2 linked regions of the Paraburkholderia bryophila genome follow. The protein of the gene in region 2 interacts with the protein of the main gene of each other region in a pairwise test. Links are inferred from orthologs where the notes say so. Each region holds a gene or a part of one and is shown on either strand. Other genes may lie near its edges.

What was found.
Region 1: the proteins of GGD40_RS05055 (region 2) and GGD40_RS21220 interact in binary tests that used the Escherichia coli proteins (3 or more experiments, as listed by UniProt). The link is inferred for Paraburkholderia bryophila from one-to-one orthologs.

Annotation. Positions count from the first base shown.
Region 1 is NZ_JACCAS010000001.1:4,709,799-4,714,772, reverse strand. What follows is about bases 777-3,710. They hold GGD40_RS21220 (ATP-binding cassette domain-containing protein), read left to right. Parts: upstream 777-1,238; coding sequence 1,239-3,182; downstream 3,183-3,710. Other genes in these bases: GGD40_RS21215 (CaiB/BaiF CoA transferase family protein), read left to right, coding at 3,283-3,710; GGD40_RS21225 (glutathione peroxidase), read right to left, coding at 777-1,102. Outside these bases: cls (cardiolipin synthase), read left to right, coding at 1-518; more of GGD40_RS21225, read right to left, coding at 623-776; more of GGD40_RS21215, read left to right, coding at 3,711-4,404; GGD40_RS21210 (DUF2866 domain-containing protein), read right to left, coding at 4,516-4,794; DNA repair protein RadA, read right to left, coding at 4,960-4,974. UniProt on the Escherichia coli protein: Genetic data indicate it may be involved in ribosome assembly or function.
Region 2 is NZ_JACCAS010000001.1:1,115,435-1,120,915, reverse strand. Bases 737-4,177 are described here. They hold GGD40_RS05055 (2-oxoglutarate dehydrogenase E1 component), read left to right. Parts: upstream 737-1,115; coding sequence 1,116-3,977; downstream 3,978-4,177. Other genes in these bases: odhB (2-oxoglutarate dehydrogenase complex dihydrolipoyllysine-residue succinyltransferase), read left to right, coding at 4,122-4,177; typA (translational GTPase TypA), read left to right, coding at 737-740. In the rest of the region: more of typA, read left to right, coding at 1-736; more of odhB, read left to right, coding at 4,178-5,399. UniProt on the Escherichia coli protein: E1 component of the 2-oxoglutarate dehydrogenase (OGDH) complex which catalyzes the decarboxylation of 2-oxoglutarate, the first step in the conversion of 2-oxoglutarate to succinyl-CoA and CO(2).

The sequences.
Region 1 (4,974 bases), 3.6 Mb from region 2 along the record:
CGGCCGACAAGCAGGAGACCTGCTCGCTGTTCTTCGTCGAAGCGATCAACGCGGCGCGCGAGCGGATCTGGATTACCACGCCTTACCTGATACCCGACGAGGCCGTGTTCGCTGCATTGCGGCTCGCGGTGCTGCGTGGCGTGGACGTGCGCATTCTGATTCCCAGCCGGCGCGATCACCGCGTGGTGTTCACCGCGTCGAAACTGTATGCGTACGATTCGTTGCGCGCCGGGATCCGTGTCTTCCGTTATCAGCCGGGCTTCCTGCATCAGAAAGTGGTGCTGATCGACAACGTGGCCGCGGCCATTGGCAGCGCGAATCTCGATAACCGCTCGTTCCGGCTGAACTTCGAAATCATGGTGCTGACGGTGGACCGCGGCTTCGCCAAAGAGGTCGAAGCGATGCTGCTGAACGACTTCGCCGAGTCGCGCGAAATCGACCTCACCGAGTATCGGAATGCGAGCGCGCTGCGGCGGGTGTTGATGCATGTGGCGCGGCTGTTTTCGCCGGTGCTGTAGGCGTCGCTTCGACAATTCCGCCTGACGAACCGACTCACTTCGATTTCGATTTCGCTTTCGGCTCTAGCTCCGGCAACACCCACAAATCCACAACACCCAACCCGTCACAACTGCTTTTCAATATCCTCGGTGATCGCCTCGGGCTTGGTCAGCGGCGCGTAGCGCTTCAGCACGCTGCCGTCGCGGCCGATCAGGAATTTGGTGAAATTCCATTTGATCCCTTCGAGACCTAGCAGACCCGGCGCCTCTTCGGTCAGATAGCGGAACAGCGGATGCGCGTTCGCGCCGTTCACGTCGATCTTGTCGAACATCGGGAAGGTCACGCCGTAGTTCTTCTCACAGAAGCTGCCGATTGCCGACGCATCGCCCGGCTCCTGCTTGCCGAACTGGTTGCACGGAAAGCCGAGCACCGCCAGTCCGCGCGCCGCGTAGGTGTCGAACAGCTTCTGCAAACCCGCATATTGCGGCGTGAAGCCGCATTCGCTCGCCGTGTTGACGATCAGCAAAACCTTGCCTTGATACTGCTCGAGACTCACTTCCTCGCCGCCGAGCTTACGTGCCGAAAAAGAATAAATCGATGCCATGTGTGCTCCCCCGTAAAAGCTGCCAGTCTATGCCAAAAGCCGCGCCGGAACAGTCGGCCGAATGGCCGATCCCCGTTGAGCGCCCGGTGTCCGTCCCGGCAGTCTAAAATAGCGTTTTTCTCCAGCCGGCCTCTTCGTGATCCGCTTTAATCAGTTCAGCCTCGCGCGCGGCACCAAGCCGCTCTTCGACAACACCACGTTCACCCTCAACCCCGGCGAAAAAGCCGGCCTCGTGGGGGCGAACGGTGCGGGCAAGTCGACGCTGTTTGCCGTGCTGCTCGGCGAACTGCATGCGGACGGCGGCGACTTTGCCATGCCGCCCAACTGGCAGATCGCTCACGTCGCGCAGGAAACACCGGCCGCCGATAAAACCGCCCTCGCCTACACGCTAGACGGCGACGCGGCCTTGCGCGCGATCGAAGCCGCGATTGCCGCGGCCTCCGCTGCGCATGACGGCGCGGCCGAAGGCGAAGCACACGCGGCTTTCGCCGACGCCGACGGCTACACCGCGCCCGCACGCGCCGAAGCGTTGCTGCTCGGCCTCGGCTTCACGCTCGACCAGACCCGCGAGCCGGTCAGCAGCTTCTCGGGCGGCTGGCGCATGCGCCTGAATCTCGCGCAGGCGCTGATGTGCCGCTCGGATCTGCTGCTGCTCGACGAACCGACCAATCACCTGGATCTGGACGCGATCGTCTGGCTCGAAGACTGGCTGAACCGTTATCCGGGCACGCTGATCGTGATCTCGCACGACCGCGAATTCCTCGATTCGGTCTGCAACGTCACGCTGCATCTGGAGCACCAGCAGATCAAGCGCTACGGCGGCAACTACACGCAATTCGAAGTGCTGCGCGCGCAGCAGCTCGCGCTGCAACAGAGCGCGTATGTGAAGCAGCAGCGCACGGTCGAGCATCTGCAGAGCTATATCAACCGCTTCAAGGCGCAGGCCACCAAGGCACGCCAGGCGCAGAGCCGCGTGAAGGCGCTGGAGAAGATGGAAATGATCGCGCCGGCGCACGCCGAGTCGCCGTTCACGTTCGAATTCCGTACGCCCGATTCCGCGCCCAATCCGATGATGGTGATGGAAAACGTGCGCTGCGGGTATCGCAACGAAGACGAAGGCGTCGAGATTCCGATCGTCGAGCACGTCATGCTGTCCATTCAGAACGGGCAGCGCATCGGCCTGCTCGGCGCGAACGGCCAGGGCAAATCCACGCTGATCAAAACGCTCGCCGGCACGCTCGCGGCGCTCGGCGGCCATGTGCGCGAAGGCAAAGGGCTGCGGATCGGCTACTTCGCGCAGCATCAGCTCGAAACGCTGCGCGCCGACGACACACCGTTGCAACACGTCGCGCGTCTCGCGCCGGACACGCGCGAGCAGGAATTGCGCGACTTCCTCGGCAGCTTCAACTTTTCCGGCGAAATGGCCACGTCGAAAATCGCGCCGTTCTCCGGCGGCGAAAAGGCCCGCCTCGCGCTCGCGCTGATCATCTGGCAAAAGCCGAATCTGCTGCTGCTCGACGAGCCGACCAACCACCTGGATCTCGAAACGCGGCACGCGCTGACCATGGCGCTCGCGCAGTTCGAAGGCACGCTGATTCTGGTGTCGCACGACCGGCATCTGCTGCGCGCCACGACCGACCAGTTCATGCTGGTCGCGAAACATCGTCTGCAGGAATTCGACGGCGATCTCGACGACTACCGCGACTGGCTGCTGCAACACGCGGCCGAACAGCGCGCGGCGATCAAGGCCGGCGCGGCGGCAAGCAACGTGGACAGCGGCGCGGACAACGGCGTGAACCGCAAGGAACAGCGGCGTCTCGAAGCGGAAACGCGTCAGAAGCTCGGGCACCTGAAAAAGCCGCTGCAAAGCCGCATTGCCAAGATCGAAAAGGAAATGGACGCGCTCAACACGGAGAAGTCGACACTGGATGCATTCGTCGTCGATCCGGCCAGTTACGAGCCCGAACAGAAGAGCAAGCTGACGGAGGCGATCCGCCGTCAGGCAGATGTGAACGCGCGCCTCGAAACGCTCGAAGCCGAATGGCTCGAGACTCACGAGGAACTCGAGCAAATCGGCTAACGGCAGGCGGTTTTCGATCCGCGCCGGTATCGACGGGAGGTTGGCCTTGTCATCCGCGACAGCATCATCCGTGTCATCGTCCAACGCGGCGCCGCCCGCGCTGCAAGGACTGCGCGTGCTCGACCTGACGCGCCTGCTGCCCGGCCCGGTCGCCGCGTTGCGGCTCGCTGAACTCGGCGCCGACGTGCTGAAGATCGAAGCGCCCGGCGCGGGCGACCCGACCCGCACGATGATGCAGTCGTCGAGCGACCGGGTGGCCGGACGGCCTGGCGCGTTCTACCGGCTGGTCAATCGCGGCAAGCGCGAGACCCGTCTCGACCTCAAGTCCGACGCCGGCCGCAACGTGTTGCGCGCACTCGCGGCTGAATCGGACGTGCTGATCGAAAGTTTCCGGCCCGGCGTGATGGAGCGGCTGGGCCTGGGCTACGAGACGCTGCGCGCGCTCAATCCACGGCTCGTCTACTGCGCGATCAGCGGGTATGGCGCGAGCGGCCCATTCGTCGATCATGCCGGCCACGATCTGAACTACATCGGCTATGCGGGTGTGCTCGAACAACTGGCGAGCCGCGACGGCACGCCGATCCTGCCGAATTTCCAGATCGCCGACCTGCTCGGCGGCGCATTGAGCGCGGTCACGCAGATTCTCGCCGCGTTGTGGCAGGTGTCGCGCGGCGGCGAAGGCCGCTTCGTCGATGTCTCGATGACGCACGTCACCCACGCGCACAACGTCGTCGCCCAGGTCTCACTCGCCAACGAAGGCGCGGCGCCCGCCGCCGGCGCCGGTCTGCTGAACGGTGGCGTACCCTGCTACAACCTGTACCGCACGCTCGACGACCGCTGGCTCGCGGTCGGTGCGCTCGAACTGAAGTTTTGGGAAACCCTGTGCATGGCGCTCGACCGGCCTGAATGGGCCACCCGTCACTGGAGCCTCGGTCAGGCGATCGGCGGCCCGGACGCCGCCGCGCTGACGCAGGAACTCGCCGGGGTGATCGGCAAGCGTGCGCTGAAAGATTGGGTTCTGCTGCTGGAGCCGCTCGACTGCTGCGTTTCGCCGGTGCTGACGGCGGCGGAAGCCGCGCAGCACCCGCTGTTCAATCCGCAGGCTTATGCGGCGGCGTTGGCGGCCGCAGCGGAGGCTGAGCGCGCCATCGAAGCGAAGAAAAAGAAGAAAGAGCAGGCTGACCTGCAGCCGCGCATGGAATTACGGCGCGGGTTCAACTGAGTGCGGGCCTTGGCGCCTAGGGCCTGAAACCTCGGGGCTCGGGGCTCGGAACCCAAGACTCTTAGCCCAGGGCTCTTACAAAGCACGCACCTCTTACAAACCACGCGCCCCTCAACGCCGCACTACCGCCTGTCGCGGCAGCGTCTGACGCGGCGTCTTCTCGTCGTCGTACAGCACGTACTTGCGGCCTTCCACATGACGATTGATCGTGGCGCGCACCTCGGCGGCCGTGGCATCTTCGGCCACTACCCGGCGCGAAATCTGCCCGGTGGTATCGATCCACTCGACGATCCGGCAGGCGCCGCCCCAAGGCTGCCGAATCGGTGCGGAGACGCGGCAACCGCGCACCTGGATGGACCGATCGACTACGGTTTCACATGACTGTTTCAAGGCGTGATCCTTTTTCTGGCGTCTGAAGCGATGCATACGGCAATGCAATACGCTTGCAGCTTAGGAAAAAGGGTTGACCGGCAGGTTACAGCCAATATGGAGATATTTACCGGCCATTACCGCCAGGCGCAGTCCGCACGGCGCCCGCCGGCGCCGGAAGCCCGTCTATTCGAGCGTGCG
Region 2 (5,481 bases):
GTGAATTGCACCTGACCATTCTGGTGGAAAACATGCGTCGCGAAGGCTATGAGCTGGCCGTGTCGCGTCCGCGCGTGGTGATGCAGGAAATCGACGGCGTGAAGCACGAGCCGTACGAAAACCTGACCGTCGACATGGAAGACGGCCACCAGGGTGGCGTGATGGAAGAGCTGGGCCGCCGTAAGGGCGAAATGCTCGACATGGCGTCGGACGGCCGTGGCCGTACGCGTCTCGAGTACCGTATTTCGGCGCGCGGCCTGATCGGCTTCCAGTCGGAATTCCTCACGCTCACGCGCGGCACGGGCCTGATGAGCCACACGTTCGACTCGTATCAGCCGGTCCGTGAGGGCGCGGTGGGCGAGCGTCGCAACGGCGTGCTGATTTCGCAGGACGACGGCGCGGCTGTCGCCTACGCACTGTGGAAGCTGCAGGATCGCGGCCGTATGTTCGTGTCGCCGGGCGAGCCGCTGTACGAAGGCATGATCATCGGCATTCACAGCCGTGACAACGACCTGGTCGTGAACCCGATCAAGGGCAAGCAACTGACCAACGTGCGTTCGTCGGGTACCGACGAAGCGGTGCGCCTCGTGCCGCCGATCCAGATGTCGCTGGAATACGCGGTCGAATTCATCGACGACGACGAACTCGTCGAAGTCACGCCGCAATCCATCCGACTGCGCAAGCGTTACCTGAAGGAACACGAGCGCCGCAGCGCAAGCCGTAAGGGCGCAGTGGACTAAGCAGCGCAGTGCACTAGGCACGCAGACAACCGGGCGCCAAAGCCGGTTCGCTGTAGACAAAAGCCGCCTCCGGGCGGCTTTTGTCGTTTCTGCGCCCATGCGGCCTGGTGAAGCCTGATGACCAATTGGCCCCGTTTGCCGCAGAAGACTGTTAACTATCTTGAAAGTAGCCCGAAAGCCCCGTCAGAAAAGGCTTGAGCGGCAATCCGTCTGCTATCTGGAGTATCGGTTCTGTGATATGCTCCCCGGGTGCAAAGTTTTAGGTCCTTCCAAGCAAGACTTGATTCGCGCAATCCGCCAAACGGTCAGGCCGTGTCGCGGAAGGTTCTGTAACCCGCTATTTCTCGAGAAACTCGAAGAAAGGTGAGCGTAAAAATGATGAAGCAATTCCAGTCGAACTCTTATCTGTTCGGCGGCAATGCTCCGTACGTAGAAGAAATGTACGAAGCGTATCTCGACAATCCGGCGTCAGTGCCCGAGAACTGGCGCAGCTATTTCGACGCGTTGCAGAATGTTCCTGCATCGGACGGCAGCAATGCCAACGACGTGGCCCACGGCCCGATCGTCGAATCGTTTGCTCAACGGGCCAAGGCTAACGCCTTCATCCCGCGCGCGGCCACCGGCGGCGAAGACCTCGCTACCTCCCGCAAGCAAGTCTATGTGCAGTCCCTCATCGGCGCATATCGCTTCCTCGGCTCGCAATGGGCCAATCTCGATCCGCTGAAGCGCCGCGAACGTCCCGCTATCCCCGAACTCGAACCCGCGTTCTACGACTTCACCGAAGCCGATCTGGACCAGGAGTTCAGCGCCACGAACCTGTATTTCGGTTTCGAGCGCGCGTCGCTGCGCGAGATCGTCAAGGCATTGCGTGACACGTACTGCGGCACGATCGGCGCCGAGTACATGTACATCAGCGATCCGGAACAGAAGCGCTGGTGGAAAGAGAAGCTCGAGTCGATCCGTTCGACGCCGAATTTCTCGAACGACAAGAAAAAGCACATTCTGAACCGTTTGACGGCCGCTGAAGGCCTCGAGCGCTTCCTGCACACCAAGTACGTCGGCCAGAAACGCTTCTCGCTCGAAGGCGGCGAAAGCTTCATCGCGTCGATGGACGAAGTCGTGCGTCATGGCGGCGCCAACGGCGTCCAGGAAATCGTCATCGGCATGGCCCACCGTGGCCGTCTGAACGTGCTGGTCAATACGCTGGGCAAGATGCCGGCGGACCTGTTCGCCGAATTCGAAGGCAAGCACGTCGACGACCTGCCGGCCGGCGACGTCAAGTACCACAAGGGTTTCTCGTCGGACGTCTCGACCGAAGGCGGCCCGGTTCACCTGTCGCTCGCATTCAATCCGTCGCACCTCGAAATCGTCAACCCGGTGGTCGAAGGTTCGGCGAAGGCCCGCATGGACCGTCGCGGCGACGACAGCGGCCTGCAAGTGCTGCCGGTGCAGATCCACGGCGACGCGGCCTTCGCGGGCCAGGGCGTCGTGATGGAAACGCTGAACCTCGCGCAAACGCGCGGTTACGGCACGCACGGCACGCTGCACATCGTCATCAACAACCAGATCGGCTTCACGACGTCGGATCCGCGCGACTCGCGCTCCACGTTGTACTGCTCGGATGTGGTCAAGATGATCGAAGCGCCGGTGCTGCACGTGAACGGCGACGATCCCGAAGCGGTCGTGCTGGCAACGCAGCTGGCTATCGACTTCCGGATGCAGTTCCACAAAGACGTGGTTGTCGACATCGTCTGTTTCCGCAAGCTGGGTCACAACGAGCAGGACACGCCGGCGGTCACGCAGCCGCTGATGTACAAGACCATTGCCAAGCACCCGGGCACGCGCGCGCTGTACGCTGAAAAGCTGGTGCAGCAAGGCGTGATCACCGCGGAAGAAGGCGACGATTTCGTCAAGGCGTACCGCAAGGCGATGGACGAAGGTCACCACACGGTCGACCCGGTCCTGTCGAACTACAAGAGCAAGTACGCGGTGGATTGGGTGCCGTTCCTGAACCGCAAGTGGACCGACGCAGCCGACACGGCCGTGCCGCTCGCGGAACTGAAGCGCCTTGCCGAGCGCATCACCACGGTGCCGGAAAACTTCAAGGTTCACCCGCTGGTCGAGCGCGTTCTCAACGACCGTCGCGCGATGGGCCGTGGCGAAGCCAAGCTCGATTGGGGTATGGGCGAGCACCTGGCATTCGCGTCGCTGGTCGCGTCCGGTTACGCCGTGCGCCTGACCGGTCAGGACTCGGGCCGCGGCACGTTCACGCACCGTCACTCGGTGCTGCACGATCAGAACCGCGAACGCTGGAACGACGGCACGTACGTGCCGCTGCAGAACATTGCCGAAGGTCAGGCGAAGTTCAACGTGATCGACTCGGTGCTGTCGGAAGAAGCGGTGCTCGGTTTCGAGTATGGCTACTCGACCGCTGAACCGAATACGTTCGTCGCGTGGGAAGCGCAGTTCGGCGACTTCGTGAACGGCGCGCAAGTCGTGATCGACCAGTTCATCTCGTCGGGCGAAGTGAAGTGGGGCCGCGTGTCGGGTCTCACTATGCTCCTGCCGCACGGCTATGAAGGCCAGGGTCCGGAACACTCGTCGGCACGTATCGAGCGTTTCCTGCAACTGTGCGCGGATCACAACATGCAGGTCGTTCAACCGACCACGCCGGCGCAGATTTTCCATCTGTTGCGCCGTCAGATGATCCGCCTGTTCCGCAAGCCGCTGATCGTCGCGACGCCGAAGTCGCTGCTGCGCCACAAGGAAGCGGTGTCGGATCTGTCGGAACTCGCGAAGGGCGCGTTCCAGCCGATCATCGGCGAAGTGGACGAAGCCGTCGACGCGAAGAAGGTCAAGCGCGTGGTGGCCTGCTCGGGCCGCGTGTATTACGACCTCGTCGCGCATCGCCGCGAAGCGAAGCAGTACGACGTCGCGATCCTCCGTATCGAACAGCTCTATCCGTTCGCGCACAAGCAGTTCGAATCGGAAATGAAGAAGTACGACAACGCGACCGAAGTGGTCTGGGTGCAGGACGAGCCGCAGAATCAAGGCCCGTGGTTCTACATCGAGCATCACCTGAAGGAAGGCATGAAGGACGGGCAGAAGCTGGCGTACAGCGGCCGTCCGGCTTCGGCCTCGCCGGCAGTCGGCTACTACGCGAAGCACTACGAGCAGCAGAAGGCGCTGGTCGAAGGCGCGTTCGGCCGTCTCAAGAGCTCGTCGATCGCTAAATAAGCAAAACAGACGAACCGGGAAAGCGCAGTGCGCTTTCCCGTGCCGCCTTCTCTGAACTAACGAAAGTTCACAAACGGCAGGCATGGTTCGCAGGCGGTCGTCGTTCCCCGCGCCGTCACCCGATACGTATTCAGGATATTCATAATGGCTATTGTTGAAGTCAAGGTTCCCCAGCTGTCCGAGTCGGTCTCGGAAGCCACGATGCTGCAGTGGAAGAAGAAGCCCGGCGAGGCTGTCGCCATCGACGAAATTCTCATCGAAATCGAGACCGACAAGGTCGTGCTCGAAGTGCCGGCACCCGCAGCCGGCGTGCTCGCGCAAATCATCTCGAACGACGGCGACATCGTCGCCGCCGATCAGGTGATCGCGAAGATCGACACCGAAGGCAAGGCTGGCGCCGCTGCCGTCGAAGCCGAAGTGAAGCCGGCTCCGGTTGCTGAACCGGCACAAGCCGCTGCTCCGGCCGCACAAGCCGCCTCCGCAACGGGTGCGAACACCGCTGCTTCGCCGGCTGCCGGCAAGCTGATGGCGGAGAAGGGTCTGTCGTCGGGCGACGTCGCCGGCACGGGCCGCGACGGCCGCATCACCAAGGGCGACGTGCTGACCGCCGGCGCCCCGGCTGCCAAGGCCGCACCGGCTCCGGCCGCTGCCGCACCGAAGGCGGCCAAGCCGTCGCTGCCGGAAGTCAAGGGCCCGGCCTCGGCCGACCAGTGGCTGAAGGACCGCCCGGAACAACGCGTGCCGATGTCGCGTCTGCGCGCACGGATCGCCGAACGTCTGCTCGAGTCGCAGCAAACCAACGCCATCCTGACCACGTTCAACGAAGTGAACATGGCTCCGGTGATGGACCTGCGCAACAAGTACAAAGACAAGTTCGAAAAAGAACATGGCGTGAAGCTCGGCTTCATGTCGTTCTTCGTCAAGGCGGCGGTTCACGCGCTGAAGAAGTACCCGCTGGTGAACGCGTCGATCGACGGCAACGACATCGTCTATCACGGCTACTTCGACATTGGTATCGCGGTCGGTTCGCCGCGTGGCCTGGTGGTGCCGATCCTGCGCAATGCAGATCAGCTGAGCCTCGCTGAAATCGAGAAGAAGATCGCCGAATTCGGTCAGAAAGCGAAAGACGGGAAGCTGTCGATCGACGAAATGACCGGCGGTACGTTCTCGATCTCGAACGGTGGTGTGTTCGGTTCGATGCTGTCGACCCCGATCATCAACCCGCCGCAATCCGCGATTCTCGGCGTGCACGCCACCAAGGAACGCGCTGTGGTCGAAAACGGCCAGATCGTGATCCGCCCGATGAACTACCTGGCGCTGTCGTACGACCACCGCATCATCGACGGTCGCGAAGCGGTGCTGTCGCTGGTGGCCATGAAAGACGCGCTGGAAGATCCGGCTCGTCTGTTGCTCGACCTGTAAGCACGCGTCGGGTTGGGCCGGCGTCGGCTTGTCATCGCACAAGTCGACGCCATCTAAGCACTACGTCTTTCCAGCATTCCGC